DNA from 3 places in the Alicyclobacillus fodiniaquatilis genome. Region 1 is predicted to be linked to each of the others. Evidence: riboswitches for the same ligand, from Rfam matches in the RefSeq annotation. Region 1 holds a riboswitch; each other region holds the start of a gene.
What was found. A riboswitch is a leader RNA that binds a small molecule or an ion and turns the genes downstream of it on or off. The one in region 1 is predicted to bind ZMP and ZTP.
Positions count from the first base shown of each region.

Region 2: another riboswitch for ZMP and ZTP. It lies ahead of ACFSB2_RS23615 (phosphoribosylaminoimidazolecarboxamide formyltransferase); the one in region 1 lies ahead of ACFSB2_RS14405 (serine hydroxymethyltransferase).
Region 3: another riboswitch for ZMP and ZTP. It lies ahead of serA (phosphoglycerate dehydrogenase); the one in region 1 lies ahead of ACFSB2_RS14405 (serine hydroxymethyltransferase).

Region 1 covers NZ_JBHUCX010000035.1:231,130-238,806, reverse strand. The annotation lists gene ACFSB2_RS14415 (DODA-type extradiol aromatic ring-opening family dioxygenase) at 1-589, shown strand, start outside; gene ACFSB2_RS14410 (DUF2161 family putative PD-(D/E)XK-type phosphodiesterase) at 676-1,368, opposite strand; gene ACFSB2_RS14405 (serine hydroxymethyltransferase) at 1,426-2,745, opposite strand; ZMP/ZTP riboswitch at 2,833-2,910, opposite strand; gene dps (DNA starvation/stationary phase protection protein Dps) at 3,041-3,523, shown strand; gene ACFSB2_RS14395 (proline iminopeptidase-family hydrolase) at 3,714-4,580, opposite strand; gene ACFSB2_RS14390 (type I phosphomannose isomerase catalytic subunit) at 4,604-5,707, opposite strand; gene ACFSB2_RS14385 (hypothetical protein) at 5,725-6,822, opposite strand; gene ACFSB2_RS14380 (endonuclease/exonuclease/phosphatase family protein) at 6,891-7,677, opposite strand, start outside.
Region 2 covers NZ_JBHUCX010000097.1:3,838-11,514, forward strand. The annotation lists gene ACFSB2_RS23600 (NADPH-dependent FMN reductase) at 1-204, shown strand, start outside; gene ACFSB2_RS23605 (exodeoxyribonuclease III) at 294-1,088, opposite strand; gene ACFSB2_RS23610 (hypothetical protein) at 1,183-1,638, opposite strand; ZMP/ZTP riboswitch at 2,172-2,255, shown strand; gene ACFSB2_RS23615 (phosphoribosylaminoimidazolecarboxamide formyltransferase) at 2,281-3,447, shown strand; gene ACFSB2_RS23620 (hypothetical protein) at 3,472-3,630, opposite strand; gene ACFSB2_RS23625 (FUSC family protein) at 4,434-6,626, shown strand; gene ACFSB2_RS23630 (TraX family protein) at 6,738-7,553, shown strand.
Region 3 covers NZ_JBHUCX010000092.1:163,659-171,335, forward strand. The annotation lists gene serC (3-phosphoserine/phosphohydroxythreonine transaminase) at 1-841, opposite strand, end outside; gene serA (phosphoglycerate dehydrogenase) at 854-2,440, opposite strand; ZMP/ZTP riboswitch at 2,504-2,586, opposite strand; gene ACFSB2_RS22215 (aspartate kinase) at 2,950-4,194, opposite strand; gene argH (argininosuccinate lyase) at 4,304-5,680, opposite strand; gene ACFSB2_RS22225 (argininosuccinate synthase) at 5,677-6,939, opposite strand; gene argF (ornithine carbamoyltransferase) at 6,936-7,677, opposite strand, start outside.

The DNA.
Region 1 (7,677 bases):
GTTGGCCGAGCATGGTGGCAAAGTGGTCATGGACAGGGCAGTGGATAGGGAACTGGCCAGTGCGATGGCTGAGCGTGCACGGGCAGAAGGACTGGCGGTCGGCGTGCTGAACTTTGCGACAAGTGAAGGGCCGCTCTCTTGTCTGCCGCTGGACTGGGGCGCCATCGTGCCTTTGTATTTCATGCCGGACGTGCCGATTGTCGTTGTGACGCCATCACGTCATGTCAGCTATGAGGCGCATCTGCGCTTTGGCGCCGCGATGGCGCAGGCTGTGTCAGCGTCAGGGAAGCGTGTGGGGCTGATTGCCAGCTGTGATTGGGCACATGCCCACGATGCAAAGGGGCCGTACGGGTATCATGAAGCGGCCGCCAAGTTGGATGCGCAGGTTGTGGAACTCATCCGAACCTGTGATTTGGAAGGCATGATGTCGTTTGATGAGCAATTTGTCAATGACGCCAAACCGGATGGCATCTGGCAATCACTCATTCTTGCTGGGGCCATTCCGCGCGCGCTGCGCGATGTGGAGTTTCTCTCCTACGAGGTGCCCACTTACTTCGGGCTGATGTGCGCTGCTTTCTTCAATCGCTGAGCAGTATGAATAAAGCGTCTGAGCGGAGGCGTGATCGACCGGCAGATGTTTGAATCTGCTGGTGGTTGCCCCATCTCGGACAGGCGCTATTGTTCGTCATGTGTCACGACTTCATCAAACCATTTCAACTCGCGCGCCCCTTTATCGCTCAGCCCATACTGGCCGCGCCCTTCGCGAACAAACCAACCATACACGTTGCGGTAGAGGATACTCGTTGTTCTGGTACTTGTCCCCTTCGCGCGCAGCGCTGCGGGGGACTGAGTGCCATTTGTCTGCAGATGGCGCGCGATTTGAATGGCTTGTTCTCGGTAGGCCGTCACCAAGGGGCGGCGCGTGCTGCCACCAAGGTTGTAATCGCCGGATCGTTCGTGAAATTCGGCCAGCAGGGCGCGCCGCCCTTGGCGAGTGCGTTTGTGTTCGTACGGCTCCGGGTGCAATGCGATGGAGACCTTCGTTCGCGCACTGGACATATCGACAAAAATGAGGCCCAATTCCAGTCGACGCAACAGACGCCGGATCCCGCGCCACTTGCCTTTCATACCGCGTCCCTGCGGCCGCGGCATCGCGATGTAAACCGAATCTGTCAGCTGCTGGCGCGCAATCGCCTGAATCAGCACCGCACTGGAAAAGTGCCGTTTCAGTTCGATCACGATGACATCATCCCCCCGCACCGCCACCACGTCACAATCGCGGACTTCGCCGCGCACGGTGTAGCCGCGCGCTTCCAGATAACGCTTGATGGGCGGATAGAGATCTGTCTCGCGCACAGTCTGACTCATGGGTTAAACTCCTCCCCAGATGGCGCGCGCCACTAGGATCCGGCGTGCCCAGTCACCTTATGACTGGGCAAAGGCCTCCGGAATCTCTCGCGCTGCCATGAACGATTCTACTTCCTGTTTGACAGTGAGCAGTGTTCCATCATCGTCTTTACAACCAGCTACCCGTGTTATCCAGTTCGCGATGACGTCCATATCCTGCTCCACCATGCCAAGTGTGGTCACTGCTGGTGTGCCGATGCGGATTCCTGTCGGCAACCAAGGCTTGTCATCCCCGGGCAATGTATTTTTGTTGACGATGATGCCCGCTTTTTCTAAACGAGCAGCCAAGTAGCCGCCGCTCTTGGAGCGAACGTTCTCTGCGCTTTGCACAGCGTCAATCAGGAGAAGATGGTTTTCCGTGCCGCCGCCGACCAATCGAAACCCGGCTTGTTGCAGCGTCTGCGCTAGACGTTTGGCATTCTTCACAATTTGCGCCGCATATGCTTGGTAGCTTTCTGTTGCCGCCTCTTGCAGCGCGATGGCCATGGACGTAATCGTGTTCATATGCGGGCCGCCTTGGAGGCCAGGGAACACAGACCGATCTATCGCTTCACCCAATTCCTTGCGGCAGATAATCAAGCCCGCCCGCGGTCCACGCAGCATTTTGTGGGTCGTGGTGGTCAGGACATCAGCGTGCGGGAACGGATGTGGATGTTGCCCGGCAATACACAGGCCGTTGATGTGCGAGACATCGGCGACCAACAATGCGCCGACAGCTTTGGCGATCTCGCCAAGTTGCGCAAAATCGATGATGAGCGGATAGGCCGTCGCGCCGCAGAAGATCAATTTTGGCCGATGTTTTTCAGCCAGTGCGCGGACTTCCGCATAATTGATGACTTCATCATCGTTCAAATGGTAGTGGACTGCCTGATAGTAGCGCCCCGTGACACTGACATTGTGCCCGTGTGTGAGATGGCCGCCGTGTTGGAGGCTCAAGCCCATGAACGTGTCACCGGGTTCGAGGCAAGCGTTCAACACAGCAAGATTTGCTGGCGAGCCGCTGAGCGGCTGCACATTGGCGTGATAGCGTTCCGGATTTGGCGTAAATAAATCCAAGGCTCTTTGCATCGCCAAATGTTCAAGTGCATCGGTGTTCGCCTGCCCTTGATAGTAACGACCGTTGCGGGCCACTTTGTCGCCGTCTTGCCAGCGGTAGGGGTAACCCTCAGAATATTTGTTGGTAAACGATGTGGCCAAAGCAGCCAGGACATACTTGGAGGCGTAGTTCTCCGAAGGAATCAAACAAATCGTCTGCTGTTGACGCACATCTTCTGCTGCAATCAGCGCAGCGACCTCAGGATCGTGCATGGAAATGGCTTGTTTCAATTCGCCTAACATAAAAGCACCGCCTTTGCGTGTGTGTTGCACACTTGTTTTTCACCAAAATGAGGGAGAAAAACAAAGAGGTATTTGAGTTTCTCAAATACCTCTTGCCCAGGCGGTCGGCGAATCACCATGCGCTCCCCTGTGGTTTTCCACGTTCCGCCAGTCACGCATCGTGGTATGCAGTTATTTTTATCATACAGCGACATCTGATCGGAAACAAGGGTGCTTTGGGGCATACTATCCTCATATTTCAGTTGTTTATAATATGTGACCTGCAGGGTTAATTTTGAAGAGCGAGGGGATTCCAATGTCCGAATTGAGAAAAATACGCAACAATTTACCCGATGACGTAAAGCGACGTATGGCGGAAATACTCAATAAACACGTGGTAGATCTCACTGACCTTTTGATACAGACGAAGGTGGCGCACTGGAATGTGCGGGGGCCACATTTCATCGCGTACCACGAGTTGTTTGATGAATTGGCTGGACATCTTTTCGAATTGACGGACACCGTAGCTGAACGAGTCACCGCGCTGGGTGGCATCGCAGGTGCTCCTGTGCAAACCATTGCCGCGCAAACTTCGTTGCCGGTTTGGGCACTGGAGACGACGAAAGATTCGTCAGTTATGAGTGCACTGGTAGACCGTTGGGCTGTAGTTGCAAACAGCGCGCGTGAGGCGGTTGTAACAACTGCCGATGAAGATCCGGATACATCAGACCTCTTCACCGAAGTGTCACGCCAGTTGGACAAGGATCTTTGGTTTTTGGAAGCGCACCTGTCCGAGTAGGCAATTGTTCAATCATCGGTGTTTTGTGTGATGTTGAAAAGGGGGTGGCATTGGCCACCTTTTTTTCAATGGCCCCTGGAACCTTGATGTGTCCCTGCCGCAGCAATAACCACAAACAAGCGCGTGCAGCCTTCCCGGCACGCGCTTGTTTACCGCGGATGGTTGCTACTTTACCTTCTGACCCATGCGATCACGCTTCAACATCCTGCAGAAACGTCCGTATCACGCGAATGTACTCATCCGTCTGTTCCACTTGAGGCATGTGCGCGCTATTCGAAAACACGTGAAAGCGCGATCCCGGCACGAGCGAATGGTAATATCTCGTGGAGTCGGGCGAGGCTTCGTCGTAATGACCACAAGTAAACAGCGCGGGCACGTCGATTTCAGGCAACCGGCTTGTTCGGTCATAATCCTTGAGATTGCCAGTCGCAAAAAACTCCGATGGCCCCCACATCGTGTTGTACACCGCTGCGCCAAAAGCAGCATTACGCGCTTGGCGCTGTTCTGCTGGGATTTCGATCCGGCAGACGTGCTTATTCATGTACGCTTTCGACGCTTCCTTGTATGCGGCGGAATCCGTATCTCCACTTGCCTCACACGCGTTGAGGATGTTTTGAATCTCCTCTGGCAAATCGCGGCGATAACGCATGGCGTCTGCCATCCAGCGAGGCGCGCTGAGGCAAGGACTCGAAAATACTGCGCTCTTTACACCTTCTGGTTCGGTTAAAAGATAGTCGGCCAACAGCATCGTGCCCCAGGAGTGACCGAGCAGATGCACTTTCTCCAAATCGAGCGCCGTGCGCAGCGTCGCCAGTTCGCGCACAAATCTATCTATCCGCCATAAGGATTTATCTGTGGGCCTGTCTGATTGCCCACAACCCAACTGATCATACAGAATCACGGGCCGTTCATCCGCTAAGGCAGAAAGGGGCCTCATGGAGAGGTGGGCACTGCCGGGACCGCCGTGCAGGACGACCAGCGGCGTCTTGGTGACGTCACCGGACATCTGATACCAGACACGCCCGCCTTCAACTTGGACAAACCCTTCTTTATGCATCTGTTAGCACCTTCTTATCGAGATTAAGACGCAGGGGGGAAACACATGATGATTTCTAAGTCACCATCGGCGCTTTCAAAGCCGACTTTCGCCACTGCCGCAGGAATAAACAGCGTGTCCCCTTGTTTGACAGCAAGCTGTTCATCTCCATAGTGCAACTGCCCAGCGCCGGAAACCACAATCAGCGCCGCAAAACTTCCGTTCATTTCTTTTGCGTAGCGCCCCTTGATGGACAGGCGGTTCATGCCAAACAGGGAAGTGCTGTCTTCGCCAATCAGCACGGCTTCCTCAGCCGCTTCATCGCTGTGGATGATTTTGGCGCTGATGCGCCAACGCTGCAGTGTTTCGTCCAGGGTCAGCGTGTCATAGTGGAAGCAGTCGAATATCTTCTCGAACCCTGCCCCTTGATGACACATTTCGTCAGAGACCGTATTCCCCTGCGGTGTCGTCCGTTCGAGGCGGATGGTATAGTCGGTCGGCTCCTGAATCTCAATCAGAAAACAACCGGAGCCAATGGCATGGGGAACACCGCCTTCAATCAGATAGATCTCGCCCGGATGCACGGGGATTTTGTGCAGTGCGTTCATCATGCCAGCAATATCTTGAGTAGCGAACAAACGCTGCCAGCTTTCGCGTGTGACGCCGGGCTTGAAGCCCAATAACACATAGGGCGCTTCCCCGTTCACTTCTCGACCGCCGAGAATATACCACGCTTCTGTTTTGCCATAGTCTGAACCAAAGACGGCTTTGGCAAACTGCTTGTCTGGATGCACCTGGATGGTCAATCTGCCTAGTGAGTCGATCACTTTAACCAATACGGCCGGATTGTCGCCGTACCGCTCGCAGTGTTTATCTCCTAAAAAAGCGCGCGGCTCTGCATCGATGAGGTCTTTTAAAAGCACTGTTTCGCCGTTAGCAAGGAGCACTTCGCTCAGCCCTTCGTTGACAACGCCATCTCGCGCTGGATTGCGCGCTTTGACGACGGAAGCAATCCATTCTTCGGGAAACGTGCCATCCTGCGGATTGGCGCCGCCTTGCCAGCGCTCAAGCTCTGCGCCGCCATCATACGTCCGCCAAACCCGCGTAGAAGAAAGTCGTAAAATTTTGTGTGCCATATCCTGATACATAAAGCCCTCCGTTGTCTCTATCCCAAGTATTGAGCCAAAGCCGTGTAAGAGAACTGGATAGATCCGTAATTGATGTTGGTCAACGCTGTACCGTCACTGGACAACAAATTGGAGCTAGTGATGGTCTCTGTTCCACTTGGAAGGGTTTGCGGACTTGTCAGGGTGATGGTGCCCACACCGTTTTGAATGTCCACTATGCCGCCATTGGCAAATGTGCCACTGTCAGGACTGAGGGCAAGTTGCACGGTGCCATTGAAATCGCTCACCGTGTTGTCGAGTGCTGTATCGTCGCATACACGCACTTGGATGGTGTTGTTGAGCGTCCCATCGCTGTTTTTGGTCGTATTGGTAAATCCGACGATGACTTGAGCTGGTTGGCCGTATACCTCAATTTGCGTTGTTGCATCGTTATTGCCATAGGTTGCAGTGACGGTGTAAACACCCGGCGTGCTGGATGAGAAATTTCCTTCGTCATCTACCGAGGCCTGTCCTTGTCCCTTCACAGTCCAGTTGACATCCTGCGCTGGAACGGTGATGGTGCCGCCTTTTGTCGCCGTGAGCGCAAGCTGCTCGGAAGCGCCGCTTTTCATACTGGTCGCGCCTTCAATTTGAAAGACGCCGCCATAATTGCCGATATTCCACGTTTTACCGTTCCATGTGAGCGGAGAGCCAAAACTTTTGATGATTTCATCCACATAGTAGATGGGCATGTACACCGTTTCCTGTGCATTGCTGCCCGCGCTCGGATCATGTGCGACGAGCGTATTGATTTTTTTCACCAGTTTGCCATTGACGTCGATGTTTGCATTGCCAGAACCTACAGCGATGCCAGCGCCGACACCCGCGCTGGAAAGTAGACTCCAGGTCTGTGAAGTACCGTCCCAACTGGCGACAAAACCAGCCGCTTTCAAAGCCTGATCGACATAATAGATAGGGATATATGTGGTTTTTGTTTGGCCATCGTATGCCGCAATGGCGGTTGGCGCCGAAATTTGCTGACCGTTTACATCTATTTTCGCGGTAAATTGTGTTTCGCTCGCTGCAAACGACATCGGTAAAAAGGTGCCTAATGACAACAAGCCGGCTGCGACAGCGACGGTGCTTGTGCGCTTCATGAAGCTCAATCCTTTCGTAGAGACCAAGATGTAAGTGAACGAAGGTGGCGGTGTACAGGGAAAGCGGCTTACAATTCAAGCGAAGCGATGACCGGGAAGTGATCCGACGGTAGCCGCCCCAGGTGTTTCTCTTGATCTACTTTGACGTTGTTGATAGTGACATTCGGTGTCGTAAAGATATAGTCAATGGTGACGCCCTCGTCGTGGAATCCGTGGAATGTGTGTTTGACGGGTTCATTCGACGCGCTGTAAGCATCCACCAGATCTGTCGTCTCACCGTCAATTTGCTGTGCGCCGCGGAAGAATTGAATCACGGCGTTGGTTGGTTCCGCATTCATGTCGCCCGTGAGAATCAGTGTGTGGGCGCCTGCGGCGCGTTTCTGGGCCATGCGTTGGCAAATCAACTTTGCGCCTTGCTCGCGGGCCTGTTGACTGACGTGGTCCAAATGGGTGTTGAAGAAGGTGAAGGTCACGCTAGGGTCTTCCTTCAGGGTGAAGTCTGCCCAGGTGCAGATGCGCACACAGGCGCTGTCCCAACTTACGCTTGCTTGTTGTTCGGGGGTTTCAGACAACCAGAACTGCCCGCTATCCTGGAGTTGAACGGCGTCTTTCCGATAGAATATCGCACAGTGTTCGTCTTCGTGATCGCCGAGGCGGCCGTGGCCAATCCACGCGTAGTCCGGAAGTTGTTCTGATAATGAGGAGAGCATGGTCGCCAGCCCTTCTTGCGTCCCAGCGACGAGTGGTTGATGGGTGTGGAAAACATCTGCTGCGCTTTCGATCCGGTTCGGCCAAGCGTTTTCACCGTCATAAGACGTGTGGACGCGTAAATTCATCGTCATGACTTTTAAGTTC
Region 2 (7,677 bases), on a different contig from region 1:
GGTACTCGTGCGGCTGAGCATTTGCGCGGCATCTGTGCAGAATTGTCAATTGCAGACGTTCGCACGCATCCAGCCTTGTCGTTGTTTGTGGATTTTGAAAATTATTCCACGTTCAAGCCACAAGCACTGCATCTCAATAATTTGAACACCATGCTTGACGAAGTGGAAGCATGGAGCGGCGCGTTAAAGACCCTGCGCGTATAATTTAAAATGGAAGCCCGAATGTCGGATTTACATCAAGTATCCGATGTTCGGGCTTTTGCAGCTAACATTGTTCCACATGATTTTCTGTGTTAGGAGATTGTATTCTCTTGTGACAAAAGGGATTCGCTAAAATCAGCCATTTCTAACACAACAGGGCAGTGATCGCTCCCATATATGTCGGAATCGATTCGCGCGTCGGCGATGAATGGACGCAGTCTCGAAGAAACGAGGAAATAGTCGATCCGCCACCCCACGTTTCGCTCTCTCACTTTCGGCATATTCGACCACCAGGAATAGGCGTCGGTTCGTTCAGGATAAAGAAATCTGAAAGAGTCCGTGAAGCCGGTTTCGAGGAGCAGCGTCATCTTCTCCCGCTCTTCGTCTGTAAAGCCGGAATTGCCACGGTTGCTTTTCGCATTTTTAATGTCAATTTCCTGATGGGCAACGTTCAAATCACCGCAAATGATCACAGGCTTTCGAGCGTCAAGCTCCAGCAGATAGTTTCGAAACCGGTCTTCCCATTCCAGTCGATATGGCAGCCTGGACAGATCACGCTTTGCATTGGGCGTATAGACAGTCACAAGATAGAAGGCCTCAAATTCAAGTGTAATGATCCGCCCTTCAGGCTCTGTCTCCTCTTCCAAACCGTAACGCACCGAAAGTGGGTTGATTCGCGTAAATATCGCGGTTCCGGAATACCCCTTCTTCTGGGCGTAATTCCAGAACAACTTATATTCTTCTCCGAGTTCCAGGTGAATTTGCCCTTCCTGCAGTTTTATCTCTTGTAGGCAGAATATGTCCGCATTGATATGATTGAAATATTCGAGAAACCCTTTATTGACGCAGGCCCTTAAACCGTTGACATTCCAAGACACCAAATTCATCATTCATCACAATCTCCTTACAGCATGCAAAGCTCCAGTATGTACTATCGCAGTGTAGCATAAATCGCCACAGTACAAAGGCGGGCTTTCCAAGTCAAACTAGCACGAAGATGGTCGCTACGAAAACAAGCGTAAAAAGCACAGCAATAAGACGATATTCTCTGCTGCGGGATCGAACCCATTTTCTTCGAAGGGGTCTGATGACGAAATAGTATAGCGGGAGTTGAATACACAGTGCAAGTAAAGTTCCAAATACCTGTATGTATGGTTCTCCTTCAAGCATGTATGGACCCGCTTCTTGTATTTGTGGCAGGAGAAATACAAAAGGAAGGCTCACGATTGACAATATATTCATTACAATCACTTCAATGGTTGACCTAGTAAACAATATAAAAGCGAAATATGCGATAATATACCAATACAGCAATCTTCCGGATTGATCGCTTGTTTGGTATATATCGACAAGAGCGATGCACCACGTATAAGCAAATGCAACGATAGTAACCTCAGTCACCGCATAAATGTTTATAATTTTCTTTAATCTTGGCATTTCGTACGCCTCCTTAAGCGATGGCGAAATCAAAAGGGATAACTATCTGAAGATCAACAATACAAACCTAAGTGCCTTTGAAGTTGCTGAAATCATTAAGAACACGTTTAAGTTGTGAAGAACTTTGCGGCAGAAGCTTACATTGAGTTTAAACAGTTATAAGCATTGATATCAACCTCGTCATGTTTCGCCGTCAGATGATACCGCTTACTTTAGTATCTTTAACCGGTAGAAGAACGAGTCACGGTTCATGAATGGCCACTGTCTTGTGTACAAAGGGTTCGTACGGTGGATGAACGTCGGCATATCTACAAAGTACAAGTGCCGCCGACGTTGGAGCCCGAATTTTACGCACGGGCCAAGTCATCCCTTGTCGTGGGGGCGAGGCTCTCTGGAGGAAAGCCTTATTTGGAGAAAGTTATATTTGAAAATGAACGCGAAATTCAGAGATTTATGTGAATAAAGACGAAGCACATGAAGGGGATTCGTCCAAAAGCAGACACGGGATATTGAAAATTGCGTATAATCAACTTGTGACTATGTGTGACTGGCGAATCAAAGTGGAGTACCACAATGGAGCACATAGCCTGACGTAGCCGTTCGCCTGGGCTAAAATTTTTGGTGAAAGGGGCTTCCAACTGCATGGAAGAACTACGGCTACGCTATGGCATGAATCCACATCAGATGTCTGCGAAAATGATGTATGAGGGCTCGGCGCCTATCAAAATTCTAAACGGTGAGCCCAGTCTGGTTAATATGCTCGATGCATTAAATGCTTTTCAATTAGCGCGCGAACTGCGGAAATCGCTAAGCTTGCCTGCGGCTGCTTCGTTTAAGCATGTCAGCCCTGCGGGGGCAGCGGTCTATAGCCCATTGAGCGGCAATCTGAAAAAATCCTATTTTGTAGAGGATTTGGAGCTGTCTCCGTTGGCGGTTGCGTATGCAAGAGCGAGAGGCACAGACCGGATGTCTTCGTTTGGGGATTGCGCCGCGTTGAGTGACCGTGTTGACGTATCCGTCGCCCGGCTGTTGAAACGAGAAGTATCGGATCTCGTTGTTGCCCCAGGCTATGATAATGACGCGCTAGAAATACTGAAAACCAAGAAGAACGGCAACTACCTCATCCTTGAAATCGATCCCAATTACGAACCCAATCCGATTGAGCAGCGTACGGTATTTGGCATTAAGATAGAGCAGGAACGCAACAATGCGACCATTACGGAAGAGATATTGCAAAATGTGGTGACCACAAAAGCGTCCATTCCAGAGTCAGCAAAGCGGGATCTGCTCCTTGCAGCCATTACACTGAAGTACACGCAATCTAATTCAGTATGCTTTGCGCTGGATGGACAAACCATCGGCGTCGGAGCAGGACAACAGTCTCGAATACATTGTACAAGGTTAGCCGCTAACAAGGCGGACAACTGGTATCTGCGGCAACACCCCATCGCGCTGAACATGAAGTTTCACAAAGGGATTGGGCGACCCGCGCGGAATAACGCAATTGATCAGTGGACATGTGAAGAGCTGACTTTGCCCGAGATTCGTGAATGGGAGAACAACTTCGATGAGATTCCTCATCGTCTTTCTCGCCTCGAAACAAAGGAATGGTTAAAAGGACTTCAGGGGGTGGCATATGCTTCGGATGCCTATATCCCATTTAGAGACAATTTGGATCGAGCGAGCCAAAGTGGTGTCAAATATGTAGTTCAAGCTGGACACTCTTTGAGAGACGCGGAAGTCATCCGGGCTGCTGACGAATATGGCATGGTGATGGCTTTTGCGGGTCTTCGCTTGTTCCATCATTAAATGATAAGCATTGGAGATGCCCCTTTACTTGTTTGATCCGCTAGGGACTGGCGTAATCACATTCGTGCTTGAATTCGGCTTAGCAGCTGTAAATGAACCAAGGCGAATGTGATGCGTCGAAATCAAGACAAAAATCGCGATAATCACGACGATCACGCTGATGATTCCCTGCTTATTCTGCATGAGATTTCCCCCCTGTTTGATTTCGAGATATGCAAAATCATGCGATTTTACAATGTCACAACAGGTACTGCCGCTATTTTTCAATCGCCGTGCGTCACACAATACAGGTTTTCCAACGCAAACAGTGAAACAAGCGCGGCGAAGAAGATGTATCCGTTTACAATATCACTTATGAGGAAATATGTCCACACGCAGAGAAACAGCCAAGCGATATGTTTTTTCCGTCTGCTCAGTCTCATCTTATACATATCAAACATGTATCGCATCATATCGGCATCCCTCACTTTGCTTAAGTTATAGTATATTTTTTCTCCTTAAACAGAGGAAACATACCTGAGCTGCACTTCACTTTAAAAATAAAGGCATGCTTTCATTCCATCACCACAATGCCAGATTCAGTGTGCATAATACCTCCACCTATTCGTATAAAGTTGCGGTATACATCTAAATTGCGCTACCATGAAAATACACAGTAACGTCAACGGTAGTTTGCGAACTCAAATTGAATCCCTTGTCCATCTCAATCTCCCATTCATCAAGCCACGAAAGACACTCATCGTCAAAGCTGCGACGATTGGATTTTTGTCCCTGAAGGACAAAAGCGAGAAATATATATGGCATAGTCACCATGATGCACCTCAACACTCGGCATTTGTGTTTTGCATGCCGCATGGATATGCATTGACGTAACAGATGGCAATTGAACATCTGCTTGTTTTCTATTGCCGGTTACAGATTTTTGCGATAGGGGATGATGGGATGTCATCGTCAGCGATTAGAGGATTACCGTGGGGTGAGCGGCTTTGAAGCAATTTGCATGGCGCTGTGTGTGGTTGGCTGATATGTGGGATCGAATTTTGGCGTCTGATCCGGGTTTGACCCGGTTGCATACAGCCCTGGCTGTTGCGGTGGCTGTGGCAAGTACGTTGGGCGTGGAGTATGAGGTTGCGAGTGCGACGCATGCAGGCCCGAGTGGCATCGTTATCGCGATGTTGCTGGGCGCTGTGGTGGCCATGATGGGCACCATGTCCCTGTCAGGAACTGGCGTGTGGGCAAAGGTGCGCAACGCGGCGTTCTTTCCGGTAGCCGTTGGCATCGGCATGTTGGCAGGTGGCGCGATGGACGGTCACACAGACCTGATGCTCGCGGTATTTGTGGTGGTCATGTTTGCGGCCGTGATCGTGCGGCGATTTGGCGTGCCGTACTTTTTCTATGGCTTCATGGGATGGATGGGATACTTTTTTGCAGCATTCACCAATGCGACGCTGGAGATGGTGCCAAGGCTGCTTGTCTCTGTCATCGTGGCGTCAGCCTGGGTGTTGCTTTTGTCGATCACGGTGCTGCGAACCAACCCGACGCGCGCGTTGCGTCAAACGGTCCTCGCTTTCGGTGCAAATGCGCGCGCCATGGCCTGGGTCTGCGCAGAGTTCCTCCGCGCGTCGGATACGCGCCGGCGGGAGCGGTTATGTCGGCGGTTGCACGCGCAGCAAGTGCGGCTGGCAGAAGCCGCACTGATGGTGGAGGCTTGGTCGGCAGAGCCAGGCGCGTTGCCGCCGAACCAGTCGGCTCCCGCGTTGCGCCGCCGCTTGATCGACGCAGAGCACGTGTTGGACCAGTTAGCCGCCTATGCTGAGATGCTCGCTCAGCGCGACACGGTCGTGACATCTGCCGCCGCCCTGGTTGCCGAACGGTTGGCGCACCGTGACGATGCGGGTGCGCGTCAGGCCGCGCATGATCTGATGAAGACTGTGGAGCAAGTGTGCCCGATGTCGACCGAGGATGGCCGACGCGGGTTATCTGCGGCGCGGTTGTTTGCAGAAGCTGCGCTTGAGTTTATCCGGTTGGCCCAAGCGGCGTTCACCTCTGTGCAGACAGGGATTGTGATGGATGAAGCACTCATCGACGAGTTCCAACCTGTTGTCGGCTTGGCGTTGGGCAATCTGCCGGGATCGCCGGCCGTGGCGAAGGATGTGCCAGCTCGTGGCGCGCGATGGAACCTGTTTGCTCGGTTGGACCTGACTACGCGTCAAGCCATTCAGGTTGTCGTTGCAGGCGGGCTTGCCATTGTCTTTGGACGGGCGCTATCGCCAACGCGTTACTATTGGGCTGTCATTGCGGCGTTCGTCATGTTCACTGGCACCGCCACGCGCACCGAGACTTTCCTCAAAGGCGTTTACCGAGTTTTAGGCACCTTCGTCGGGCTTATTGCTTCCATCGGGTTGGCAGAGTTGACCGCAGGCCATACCGCGTGGGTGCTGATCGTGGTCGTCGCCAGCATTTTCTGCGGCTTCTATCTGGTTCGCGTTTCTTATGCCTATATGATCTTTTTCATCACGATTATGATTGGTCAGCTCTATAGCGTGCTACACGAATTCTCCGCAGGGCTATTGGTGTTGCGACTGGAGGAAACCTCCATTGGCGCAGTGATTGGCTTCGTGGTGGCGCTCGCGGTGGTTCCTCTTTCCACGCGCGACACGGTTCGAGTCGCGCGCAACAACTTCCTTAACGCGTTTAGGGAGCTGCTTGACACTGCCGCAAAACGACTGACCAACGCGGACGGGGAGCCGGATCTCGACACATTGACACGCACCTTGGACAACCAGTTCCGTCAACTCGCGCTGGTGACAAAGCCACTTGCAAGACCATTGATATGGGGGTATAGCCCTCGCGTGCGCCATCGACTTGCGCTGTATGCCTCCATTACGACTGGCGCCCGCGCGCTGGCCGTGGCCCTACGTCAACCTTATCCGAGCGCGACAAGTAAATTGGCATCTGCATGCCAGATGCTTGCGCTCAACGCGACGCGACTTTCTGAACCGGACGCCGTCAAACAGAAGAACGTGTCGATCACGCCGGATACAGACGTCGAGCACATTTTGTTCGCCGATGCCGCCTATACAACTGGCGATTGCTCAGCTGAACCCGTCGTGCGCCGTTTGTTCCACTTGGAGCAGTTGTTGCGCGAGCTCAACGCTAATCCTTCTGATCCCTTATAGTGACACGACCTGAACAGAATTCAGCTACTGTTCAGGTGCTGTTTCTCATCTTGTAAGCTTGTTCCAATAAAATATGGACCGAGATGAGGAACAGTAAAGGAGTCATTCAGAGTGCGCGTATTAAAAGATAGCAGAAACGAATCACGACTAAAGTTCAGCACCTTTGCTTTGAAAGTCATTGCACTGGTCGCCATGTTGGCGGATCATCTGCAAGGAAGTTTTCCGCACACTTTTCCAGTCGTTTTTGGATGGTTCGGTAGAATTGCCATCCCTATATTCATGTTCTGTGTTGTTCAGGGGCTCGTGCATACAAGAAATACAAAAAAATATTTGTTCCGACTCTATATTGGTTCTGTAATGATGGCTGCTGGTAGTTTTGTCATACAGATGTGCTTTTCACACACCCAGACCCGCATTGCAGATAACATTTTTGCAACATTTCTTCTGTTGGCCATTCTGATTACCCTGACAAAAGCCAAAATGGCTACAAGCAAGAAAATTGTTCTATGGACTTGTTTTTGGCTGATACAAATCTTCAGTTTTGCACTCAGCACGTGGCTTGAAAAGATATCGACTTCCGGTGCGTATTTGGTAAACGGGTTGATGCCCAATATTTTAACGTGTCAGGGATCCGTCATCTTTATCGTGCTTGGTATTTTTATGTATATGTTCAGAAATCATCGCGGAAGGTTTACGATCTTTTACACGATCTATTGTGCCGCAATATTGGTGATGGCAGGATTGGGCGGATTCACGCTTCAGCACCTGTTCTACCAGAATTACCAGTGGATCATGATCATCGCGCTCCCGTTCATATTGGCCTACAGCGGTAAACGAGGGAAGAGTCTGAAACAATTCTTCTATACATTTTATCCCTTGCATATTTGGTTTTTATTCATCGTTGCAAATCTACTCGCAAACAGATGAATTATGGTCACCACCCCACGAGGTGAAGAAATTGTAAATAGCGTTAGCACTCTGTGTTGTTGAGTGCTAAAATATCTGGTGCATACATCGCAAAGCCGCTAAATGTACGCTGATATGTTCGAAA
Region 3 (7,677 bases), on a different contig from region 1:
GGTGTTCGTCAATGACCGAGTAAATCGATGCCGCTTTTGCTGCATTTTGTCTTTCGATGGCAGTGACTCCGCCCTGCTCCGCAATCCACTCCAACACAAGGCCCATCACATACACAGAGAATGTCGGCGGTGTGTTGTACATAGAATTGTTTTTGGCATGGACGTTGTAATCCAGCATAGTCGGGACATGCTGATTCGCCTTGGCCAACAGTTCTTCGCGCACAATGACCACTGTCAGTCCAGCAGGCCCCAAATTCTTTTGCGCGCCCGCATAAATCAAGGAAAAATCCTGCACCGGGATCGGACGCGATAAAATATCACTCGACATATCCGCAATCAAAGGAACGTTCACCTTGGGGAACGAGGACCATTGTGTGCCATAAATTGTGTTGTTGGATGTAATATGCGCATAAGCCGCACCTTCCAACAAACCCACATCCAGGTGTGCCGGAATGGTTCGGTAACCGCCCGCTTTTGCCTGCTCGTCGCAGCGCACTGCGCCAAACTGCTGCGCCTCTTTCACCGCCTTTTCCGACCACACGCCAGTCAGCACATAAGCCGCAGTTTGATCACGCCCCAAGAAATTCATCGGAATCATGGCAAATTGCAAGCTGGCGCCACCTTGAAGGAAGAGCACACGGTAGCCATCCGGAATCGACAGCAACTCGCGCAAGCGCGCTTCCGTCTTCGCTTGAATCGACTCATATGTGTCACTGCGATGACTGAGTTCAAACACGCTCATGCCCGTATAGTTGTAATCGGTTATCTCCCGTTGAATCTGTTCCAGCACAGGCAAAGGCAAAGCAGCTGGGCCCGCGTTAAAATTATCTATCCGGTGCATGTCATTCCCTCCTCACAGTTCGATTGCCCGCACCATGGAAATACCATCTACCTTCGCGATCTCGGCGATGACATCGCTCGACAATGCCCTGTCTACCGTCAACAGCATCACGGCTTCGCCGCCGCTCTCCCGGCGACCGACCTGCATGCCCGCGATGTTGATGCGCAAATTGCCGAGGCATGTGCCAATGTGTCCGATCATTCCGGGTTTATCCACGTGGCGCGTAAACAGCAAATTGCCTTCAATCGGCATGTCGATTGCATAGCCATCCAACTCGACTAAACGCGGACCAGATTCATGATATAATGTGCCGCCTACCCGATGCGTCCCATTTTCTGTGACGAACGAGATGGAAATTTCATTCGTGTAGACAAGTCCGCGCGACTCGCGCACTTCCTTGACGCGCAGCCCTGCTTCTTCCGCAAATGTGAGCGCGTTGACATAGTTGATATCGTCGCTGTATTGAAATCCGAATAGCCCCTTGAGCACCGTTCTGGTCAAATAGCCGCCATCTCGTCCCGCAGCATCGCCAGTGTACGTGACGGTCATTTCCGAAGGCGCGCCTTGCGCAATATGCGCCGCGAACAGGCCCAGTTTTTCCGCAAGCACAAGATAGGGCGCCAATTGCGCCTTCTGCTGCGCATTCAAACTCGGTAGATTGACCGCATGCTCAAACGGTTCGTCCATGAGCACGTGAATCACTTGCTCTGCGACCTGAATCGCCACGTTTTCTTGCGCCTCCACCGTCGAAGCGCCGAGATGTGGCGTCAGAATGACATTTTCAAATTGACGCAAAGGATGATCTTCCAGTAAGGGCTCCGACTCGAACACATCCAACGCCGCGCCTGCAACGCGTTCTTCCGCCAAAGCTTCACATAGGGCCTGTTCATCAATGATGCCGCCGCGCGCGCAGTTGACAATGCGAACTGTTGGTTTTACCAGCGACAGCCGCTCTCTGCCAATCAGGTGGTGCGTCTCCTTCGTCAACGGTGTATGAACCGTGATAAAATCGGCGCCAGCGACCGCCTCGTCAATACTTGCCTTGACAACACCCAAGCTGTTTGCGCGTTCCTCTGTCAAAAATGGATCAAAACCAAGCACTTGCATGCCGAACACTTTCGCGCGTTTCGCCACTTCTGTGCCGATTCTGCCCATGCCCAGCACAGCGAGTGTCTTGCCACGCAATTCAACACCCACCCAACGCTTGCGGTTCCATTTCCCGCCGAGCAAGTCCCGATTCGCCGCTGGGATATGCCGCGCCAAACTGATCATCATGGCGAACGTGTGCTCAGCCGCAGCGATGGTGTTGCCGTCCGGCGCATTGATGACCAGCACGCCTTGTTTTGTCGCAGCCTCCAAATCGATATTGTCCACGCCCACACCTGCGCGGCCAATCACTTTTAGGCGTTTGCCGGCTGCAATGACCGCTTCATTCACCATGGTCTGTGAACGAACGACAAGCGCATCCGCCTCTGCAATGGCTTCTAGCAGCTCCGTTTCCGATAGATTTGTTTGCACGTCGACCTGTACGTCTGGAACACCTTCCAATACTTCAATCCCACTCTTAGCAATATCGTCTGTGACCAATATGCGGAACATCCATGCTTCCCCCTTGTTCAAAAAACAGCCTACAAAAAAGCCACCAGGACACTTTGAACCAAATCAAAGCGCCCAGGCGGCCGGCATCGCAACACGTCGCACTCCCCTGTGGTATGGTCCACTATCCGCCAGTCATGCAACGTTTTATTGGTGATTTCATGGTTTTACACGTCCTACGACAACGCCATTTACAGTTACAACGTTTCAGAACCGCAACCATCCATGTCGATGGAAAGCGCGCAAACAGCGCACTGCCAGACCACCGAATTTATTTTCAGGATAGACCGCCATGCGTGATGCATCCCACACCAGCAGAATCATGAAAATGTCAGTCAATCGAGGCATCGCGGATGGCGCACGCACAGGTATCAACTTTATTTTCAGGATAGAAGAGGTTGTATACATGCGTCAAGTAGAAGAGCCAAAATATATTCTATACTGAACATTCCAATACAGCAACCGAAACCCAAACCAGCCAGTTCGCATACACAAAACTGGCTGGTTTCGCATTAAGATTCCGTCACCGTGAGATCAGCTTCCCTCTCCGCTTCAACAAACGTGCGATGCAATGCCTGTACGGCCGCCTCCACATCACCTGCAGGAATCACGCAAGACACCTTGATTTCCGAAGTGCTGACCATCTGCACATGAATATCTGTGTCGCGCAGCGTGACAAACATCTGTGCGGCAACACCAGGATTGCTGATCATGCCTGCCCCGACAATCGACACTTTCGCCAACTCAGCCGCGCTTTCGATCCGCTCGAAATGAAGCCCGTTCCGCAATGTTTCAACGACTTCAACCGCTTTGTCGATGTCTGCCTCATTTACCGTGAATGCGACATCGACCGCAGCCTCACTGACCACACTTTGGACAATGACGTCGACATTGACGCCGTGTTCTGCAAGCTTCGAGAAGATGGATGCCAACCCGTGCTGCTTTGTCGGCACACCAATGACCGCAATCCGCGCCACCTGACGTTCAAATGCGATGCCTGTAACGACCTGACGCTCTTCCATTTGATTCTCCATCATAGACACGACTTGTGTTCCATCCTCCTCTGAAAAACTCGAACGAACGATTAACCGCACCGAAAAATGCTTGGCATTTTCAACCGCGCGCGGGTGCAAAACCTGTGCGCCGAGGTTGGCCAACTCCAGCATTTCATCGTATGTGACATAGTCCAGCTTCTTCGCTTGCCGCACCACACGCGGATCTGTCGTATAAACCCCATCGACATCCGTATAAATTTCACACGCGTCCGCTTCGAGCGCAGCCGCCAGCGCCACCGCCGACGTATCGGAACCGCCGCGTCCAAGCGTTGTAATCTGGCCTGCTGCAATCCCTTGAAAACCAGTTACAATCGGTGTAATTCCTTGTTCCAACAATGTCTTCAACGCGTTTGTGTCAATCGACGTGATGCGGGCGTTTTTATGCACCGCCTCTGTCTCAATCCCTGCCTGCCACCCCGTCAAGGACATCGCAGGACAGCCAATGTGAATCAAACGCATGGCCAACAGACTTGCAGACACCTGTTCTCCTGTCGCCAAGAGACTGTCCATCTCCCGGTCAGCGGGCTTATCCACAAGCTCACTTGCCAATGTCACCAAAGCATCTGTACTATGCCCCATCGCCGAAACCACGACGACGCACTGATCCCCTTTGGCCACAGTTCTGCGCACACGCTCGGCAACCGCCCGGATTCGCTCCGTCGTGCCGACTGATGTGCCGCCATATTTTTGTACAATGAGCACGGTCTCCACTCCTTACAGTTGCGGTACCTCTCTCTATTTTGCCTATCATACCGCACATGACAGGGATCGAAAAGCCCGTGCTACAAAATTCCGATTTATTCCACAGACTTCAAGCCAAGCCGCAGCGTTCTTTTGCCAACGCCAGCTGCAATTGGACCGCAGAAGGCGCAGTTCCGCCCCGCGATTGGCGGGCGCGCACAACCGATGAGGGCGACAGGATATCATAGACGTCTTCACCGATTGCAGCGACTTTTTCCTGCAAGAAAGCCAGAGGCAAACCAGCGAGGTTCGTTCGCCGCCCAATGGCAGTCTGCACCCACTCGCCGACAATGGCGTGCGCTTCGCGAAATGGCACGCCCAAGCGCACGAGATGGTCAGCCAAGTCCGTGGCATTGGAAAAATCGTGGGCGAATGCCGCTTCCAGTCGATCCGTCCGGATTTGCATGCTCGAAATCGTCCCCGCCATCAAATGAAGTGCCGGTATGACCGTGTCGACGGTGTCAAAGGCGCCCTCTTTGTCTTCTTGCAAATCTTTGTTGTAGGCTAAAGGAAGTCCCTTTAACACCGTAAATAAACCCAGCAAATGGCCATACACACGCCCCGTCTTGCCCCGAATCAACTCCGGCACATCTGGGTTTTTCTTCTGTGGCATCATGCTCGAACCCGTCGCATACCGATCCGCCAGTTCGATCCAGCCAAACTCCTCCGTCGACCACAGCACCAACTCTTCTGACAAACGAGACAAATGCGTCATGATGGTCGACGAGGCAAACAGCAGTTCCAAGAGATAATCCCGGTCAGATACAGCATCCAACGAATTTTCGTACAATTGCGTAAAGCCAAGCTCGTCCGCGACCATCTGTCGGTCGATTGGGAATGTGGTCCCAGCCAGGGCGCCCGCGCCCAGCGGCATCATATCCGCATGCGCCAACAGCGTTTGAAACCGCTGCTTATCGCGTTCCAACATCCATACATACGCCAAAAAATGATGTGCCAACAAGACGGGTTGCGCTCTTTGCAAATGGGTAAAACCAGGGATGATGACCTCAAAATGCTGTTCCGCCTGTGTCGTGAGCGCTTGTTGCAACGTTTTGATGGCATCGAGAGTCTCACCGCAGACGTCCCGGACAAACAAGTGCATGTCCAAGGCAACTTGGTCATTGCGGCTTCTTCCTGTATGTAACTTGCCCGCCACTGGCCCGATACGTTCCGTCAAAAGTCGTTCGACATTCATGTGGATATCTTCATCGTCGAGACGAAATTCAATCTTCCCTGCTTCGATATCCTGCGCCAACGCTGTCAAACCGTCGATGATCTCGCGTCCTTCAGCAGCCGAGATGATCCCGCACGCCGCAAGCATGCGGGCGTGCGCGATGGATCCGGCCAAATCGTAGGCAGCAAGTCGGTTGTCAAACGAAATGGAAGCCGTGTATTTCAGCACCAAGTCGTCTGTGTCTTCGCCAAAACGGCCTCCCCAGAGCTTCATACGATACTCTCTTCCCCTGCCGCAATGACGGAAACACCCAGGTCATCCATCGCTGTTTCACTCGTCCCTTGCGCATGCAGGGTTGCATGGACAGTCGTCGGCAAGCCCCACAGGGAGATGAATCCAACCGCAGCCATGTGATCAAACGAATCCCCCGTCGTGTACGTGGCGAGATCGTGGCGGTACAGGGAATATGGAGATTGACGGCCAGTCACTTGGGCTTGACCCTTGTACAGCTTGACACGCACAGTGCCTGTGACATGCGTCTGTGTTTGATCGATAAATGCGTCGAACGCCTGCTTGAGCGGCGAGAACCAGAGACCGTTGTAAATCAGCTTGCTATATTCCAGTTCCAAGCCCATCTTGTACTGCAGCACCTCGCGTGTCAGTGTGAGATGCTCCAATTCTTGGTGCGCCGTGATCAAAACGCGCGCAGCCGGCGATTCGTACACTTCACGCGATTTGATGCCGACAAGCCGATTTTCGACGTGATCGATCCGGCCGACGCCGTGCTTGCCGCAAATGCTGTTCAACTGATGAATCAACGTCTCCAACGGTAGCGTTTGACCGTTCAACGCAACCGGAACCCCTTGCTCAAAGGCAATCAGCACATCCTCAGCGACATCTGGCGCAGCCTCTGGCGCGACAGTCCACTCAAACGCCCCTTCCGGCGCAGCCTGCCATGGATCTTCCAACACGCCGCACTCGATGGCACGTCCCCACAGATTGGCGTCAATGCTGTACGGATTATCGAGATTGACCGGAATGGGCACATTGTGTTCGTCCGCATACCGGATCTCTTCATCCCGGGTAAAGCCCCATTCTCTGACCGGCGCCACCACTTTTAAATCTGGCGCCAACGCCTTGATGGACACCTCAAACCGCACCTGGTCGTTGCCTTTTCCCGTACAACCGTGCGCGACGGCAACCGCCCCTTCTGCCGCCGCGACTTCCACCAACAATTGCGCGATCAAAGGACGTGACAACGCCGAAGCCAGTGGATATTTCCCTTCGTAAAGCGCATTTGCTTTCAACGCTGGTGCGATAAACTGCTTGGCGAAGCGGTTTTTAGCATCAATTTTGTACGATTTGATGGCCCCCACTTGAATCGCCTTGTCTTGGACCGCCTGCAGATTGGCCCCTTCACCGACATCAAGACACATCGTGATGACATCATAATTGTAGTGATCTTTAATCCACGGAATCGACACAGAAGTATCCAAACCACCGGAATATGCCAATACTATTTTTTCTTTCATCCCAAGTCCTCCCCAAATGCGCCCGCATCCGCCATCAGCGCAGCTAGAATTGCTTTTTGCGCGTGCAAACGATTTTCGGCCTGATCAAAAATCACGGAATGTTCACTTTCCATCACAGCTTCTGTCACTTCTTCGCCACGGTGGGCAGGCAAGCAATGCATAAACAGATAGTCGGCTGCCGCATGTGACGCCAGTTCGTCATTCACCTGATATGGCGCAAAGATGGCACGCCGTTCATCTGCTTCGGATTCGTCGCCCATGCTGATCCATGTGTCGGTGTAAATGACGTCGGCGCCCTCGATTGCGCGAATCGGGTCTGTTGTGACAAGCACTTCCGTATGTTGCTGTACAGCATGGAATTTTGCTTCTTCGATGACGCTGGCCATCGGACGGTATGCCGCTGGCGTCGCTACACGAATGTTCATACCAAGTTTCGGCGCGATTTGCAACCATGAATGGGCCAAGTTGTTGCCATCCCCGACATACGCCACCGTAACGCCTTCCAATTTCCCTTTGTGTTCGAGAATCGTCAAGACATCCGCCATCAATTGACATGGGTGAAATTCATCCGTCAAACCGTTGATAATCGGAATTGACGCGTATTCCGCGAACGTTTCGACATCCGATTGCCGATACGTCCGAATCATCACGCCGTCCACATAGCGCGACATCACGCGCGCCGTGTCCGATATCGGTTCACCGCGGCCTGTTTGCATCTGATTGCCGGGCAAAAACAGT